One region of the Microbacterium sp. SY138 genome, then DNA from elsewhere that is predicted to be linked to it. Evidence: predicted binding sites of a transcription regulator. Region 1 holds the regulator's gene; the other holds the start of a gene.
What was found. The regulator HrcA, encoded in region 1, represses chaperone genes, less so after heat shock. The targets are predictions, from matches to a motif close to TTNGCACTCGNNNNNNNCGAGTGCNAA.
Positions count from the first base shown of each region.

Region 2: groES (co-chaperone GroES) is a predicted target of HrcA. The motif match lies at 1,167-1,193, and genes of this name have one in related genera.

Region 1 is NZ_CP155793.1:1,619,706-1,621,906, reverse strand. It holds gene dnaJ (molecular chaperone DnaJ) at 1-473, opposite strand, end outside; gene hrcA (heat-inducible transcriptional repressor HrcA) at 511-1,542, opposite strand; gene ABDC25_RS07660 (carboxylesterase family protein) at 1,646-2,201, shown strand, end outside.
Region 2 is NZ_CP155793.1:972,060-974,260, forward strand. It holds gene ABDC25_RS04565 (SAM-dependent methyltransferase) at 1-1,120, opposite strand, end outside; gene groES (co-chaperone GroES) at 1,279-1,575, shown strand; gene rarD (EamA family transporter RarD) at 1,754-2,201, shown strand, end outside.

The DNA of each region.
Region 1 (2,201 bases):
CAGATGTCGCAGGTGACCGGAGAGGTGCCCTCTTGGCAGCAGGATCCCTGACACGTCTCGCACAGCACCGCGGTGTCGACGTCGATGTCGCGGTGCGCACCGAACACCACATCGCCGAGGTCGAGGGTCACGCGGACGAGGGCGTCCTGGCCACGCTCGCGACGCGAACGCGGACGCGCGCCACGTCCGCCGCCCTGTGAGGCCCCGAAGAACGTCTCGAAGATGTCTCCGAAACCGCCGAAGCCGCCGAAGTTCCCTGCTGCACCGTCTCCGCCGCCCATGTCATAGCGCCGGCGGGAGTCGTCGTCGCTGAGCACGTCGTACGCATGCGTGACGAGCTTGAACTTCTCCGCCGCGTCCTCTCCCGGGTTCACATCCGGGTGCAGCTGCCGGGCGAGGCGCCGGTACGCCTTCTTGATCTCATCGGTGGAAGCGTCTCGGGACACCCCGAGAACCTCATAGTGGTCCGCCACAATCGCCTTTCTTGCGTGTGTCTCGGTGGCGACCGCGTCAGCGGCCGGCCTCGTCTTCATCGAGCATCCGCGACAGGTAGCGGGCCACGGCCCGCGCTGCGGCGAGGTTGCTCGGGTAGTCCATGCGCGTCGGTCCCATCACTCCGACGCGCGCCGTGCCGCTCGGGGCGGCGTAGTTGCTGGCGACGATCGACGCCTCGCCCAGGCCGAACGGGGCGTTCTCCGTGCCGATGCTCGCGGCGAGTCCGTGCTCGTCAGTCACCATCTCGCTCATCAGACGCAGGAGCGTCACCTGTTCCTCGATGGCTTCGAGGAGGGGGTGGATGCTGCCGCGGAAGTCCTGCTCCCGGCGCGCGAGGGTCGCCGCTCCCGCCATCACCAACCGCTCCTGGCGGAACCCTCCGAGTTCGTCGACGATCACCGCAGCAAGCGTGCGCAGCACGGCATCCTGGGGCTTCTCCTCGGCGACCAGCAACGCCTGCAGCCGATCGGATGCCTCCCCGATGCCCTGACCGGTGATCGACGCGGACAGCCGTGCGCGCAGCACAGCTATGTCGGCGTCGTCGATCGGCTCCGGGAGGACGGCCATACGCTGCGAGACCCCGCCGGCATCGGTCACGAGCACGATCAGAAGCCGGTTCGGCGCGAGCGCGACCAGCTCGACGTGCGTGACATGCGCGCGGGCGAACGAGGGGTACTGGGCGAGCGCGACCTGGCCGGTCAGCTGTGTCAGCACCCGCACCGTTCGCGCCATCAGGTCGTCGAGGTCGGCCGGCTCGCCGAGGAAGGACTCGATAGCCGATCGCTGAGCCGACGAGAGCGGTCGCAGCTGGGCGAGGTGGTTCACGAAGACGCGATAGCCCTTGTCGGTGGGCACACGGCCGGACGAGGTGTGCGGAGCCGTGATGAGCTCTTCGTCCTCGAGCAGCGCCATGTCGTTGCGGATCGTCGCCGCCGAGACGCCGAACGAGTGCCGGTCGACGATGGAGCGGCTGCCGACGGGTTCGTGGGTCTCGACGTAGTCCTGCACGATCGCTCGGAGAACCTGGAGTCCTCGCTCTGTGACCATCGCCCTTCCCTTCCGCTGGCACTCGGACGTTCAGAGTGCCAATCCTACCCCGTGCAGCTCGGGATTCTCCGTACCACGGACGCACGACCCTAGGATGACGCTCATGACCACCTCGCCCCAGGCCACCCTGTCGAACGGCCTCGTCCGCGGCACCGAGGAGGCCGGGGTGGTCCGCTACCTCGGCATTCCCTATGCCCAGGCGCCGTTCGGGGCGAACCGCTTCCGCGCACCGCAACCCGTCCCGGCCTGGGAGGGCGTGCGAGAGGCGACGCAGTTCGGGCCGACACCACCCCAGGTCCCCTACGCCGGAGCGATCGGCGAGCTGCTGGGATCTGTGCGCATCGACGGCGACGACATCCTCACCGCGAACGTGTGGGCTCCCGCTGATGCCTCTGGCGCGCCCGTCCTGCTCTGGATCCACGGCGGCGCGCTCGAGCGAGGGACCGCCGCGCTACCGCTGTACGACGGCACCGTGTTCGCCGCGGCAGGCCTCGTCTTCGTCTCGATCAACTACCGACTCGGTTCGGAGGGCTTCTCGGTGCTGGACGGCGCCCCGCGGAATCTCGGCCTGCGCGATGCCGCCGCCGCTTTGGAGTGGGTGCACCGAGAGGTCCAGGCGTTCGGCGGCGACCCGGCGCAGATCACCGCCATGGGCGAGT
Region 2 (2,201 bases), 650 kb from region 1:
CACGCAGCGTGAGCTTCTTGCGGAAAGCGGCGGGATCCACGTCGACTCCGCGCTTCTTGATCTCCAGGCGCCCGATGCCCTGCGCCTGCAGGGCGGCGTTGATCGCCTTGGGGTGGGCCGGGAGGGTCTCGCGCACCCGGAAGGACTGCACGAAAGGACTCGTCAACGCCGCGTCGGAGGTCAGATAGGCGATGTGCTCGTCGAGCATTCCCGCCTCCAGGCTCCGGGCGACCTCGCCGATCAGCCGCGCACGGATCACGGCGCCGTCCGGTTCGTGCACGAATGCGCCGAGCTCGCGCACGGGTTCATCGGGGGCGTCCGCCGGCGCCGTCAGCTCGTGCGAGCGCTCGTCGCGGATCACGAGGGCCGCACGCCGCACCCCTTCCCGGGCGAGCGCGCCGCTCCAGACGACCAGTTCGACCACGCTGCCGTCGGCGCTGACCCACTGCGCCTCGGCGTCGACCGGCAGAGCGTCGCGGTCGTGTGCCGGTCCGAGCTTGATACCGGTCGGATGGTGAGCCGCCACCTCGAACGCCCAGTCCAGCGAGGGGGAGTAGTCGTCGGCCGAGACGCGTCGGGTCTCGCTGTGACCCGAAGTGCGTCTGGCCGGGTCCATCCAGACCGCGCTTCCCGGGTCCAGCGACGAGAAGGCGTCTTCGGCCGTGCGATGGTCGACGACCGCGCTGTCGCCGAACGGGGCCAGGTTGTAGGCGGCGATCGCCGAGGTCACGTCGTCGGCATCGACGGCGCGCACATCGAGTCCGGCGCCGGCGAAGGCCAGGGCGTCACCGCCGATTCCGCAGCCGAGGTCGGCGACACGGGTGAAACCGGCGTGACGGATCCGCTGCGCATGCCGGGCTGCGACGCCCAGCCTCGTCGCCTGCTCCAGCCCCGCGCGGGTGAACAGCATGCGTGCGGCGAAGGGCCCGAACTTCGCGGTGGCCCTGGAGCGCAGGCGGGCCTGGCCGACGACGGCGGAGACCAGCTCGGGGGAGTGGCCGCCCGCGCGCAGCCGCGAGACGGTGCGGGCGACATCGGCGGTCGATTCGATGGGCCCGACCGCGTCGAGCAGTTCGAGACCGGCGGGGGTCAGCAGGGCGCGCAGCTCGGACATCTCCACCCGCTCAGCCTAATTGCCCGTGCGAGTCGTCGAACTGCGGCGCGCACTGGCACTCGCATTGCGTGAGTGCCAGCCGAGCGCCTAGACTGGATTAGCACTCTCGGGTTGAGAGTGCGAACAAGTCTTTCGTGTCAGCGTCAAGAAAGAAGAGGTAGACCGTGTCGGTTTCCATCAAGCCGCTCGAGGACCGCATCGTCATCAAGCAGGTCGAGGCCGAGCAGACCACCGCGAGTGGCCTGGTCATCCCCGACACCGCCAAGGAGAAGCCCCAGGAGGGCGAGGTCGTGGCGGTCGGCCCCGGCCGCATCGACGACAACGGCAACCGTGTTCCGCTCGACGTCGCTGTCGGCGACCGCGTGCTCTACAGCAAGTACGGCGGCACCGAGGTGAAGTTCGGCGCAGACGAGTTCCTCGTCCTGTCGGCTCGCGACGTCCTGGCGGTCGTCGTCCGCTGATCTGCGGAACCTGATTCCCGTCTCTCCTGAGGGGCGGGCAAGGCCATCGAAGGGGCCCGGATGCGTATCGCATCCGGGCCCCTTCTGCATCCGCCAGCGAGCGTCCGATTCCTGCCGAACTGCGATCGACGGGCCGGCGGCGCCGTTCGCGACGCCGCCGCGGGCATAGGGTTGTGCGGTGCCACCACAGACCACCCGCGCCGCGCAGACCGCCGGCGTCGCCTATGCCGGTGGGGCCTACCTCCTCTGGGGTGTGCTTCCCCTCTACTTCCTCCTCCTGGTGCCGACGGGGCCGTGGGAGGTCGTCGCCTGGCGCGTCCTGCTGTCGTTCGTCTTCTGCCTCCTGCTGCTCACGGTCATGCGCGGCTGGGCGGCGTTCGGCGTCATCATCCGGCAACCCCGGCTGCTGGGCTGGACGGCGCTCGCGGGGCTGCTGATCTACGTCAACTGGCAGGTGTTCCTGATCGGAACCCTCAGCGGCAACGTCGTCGAGACGAGTCTGGGCTACTTCATCAACCCGATCACGACCGTCCTGCTCGGCGTCTTCGTGCTGAAGGAGCGCATCCGCCGATTGCAGTGGGCGGCGATCGGCATCGCCGCGATCGCCGTCATCGTGATCGTCGTCG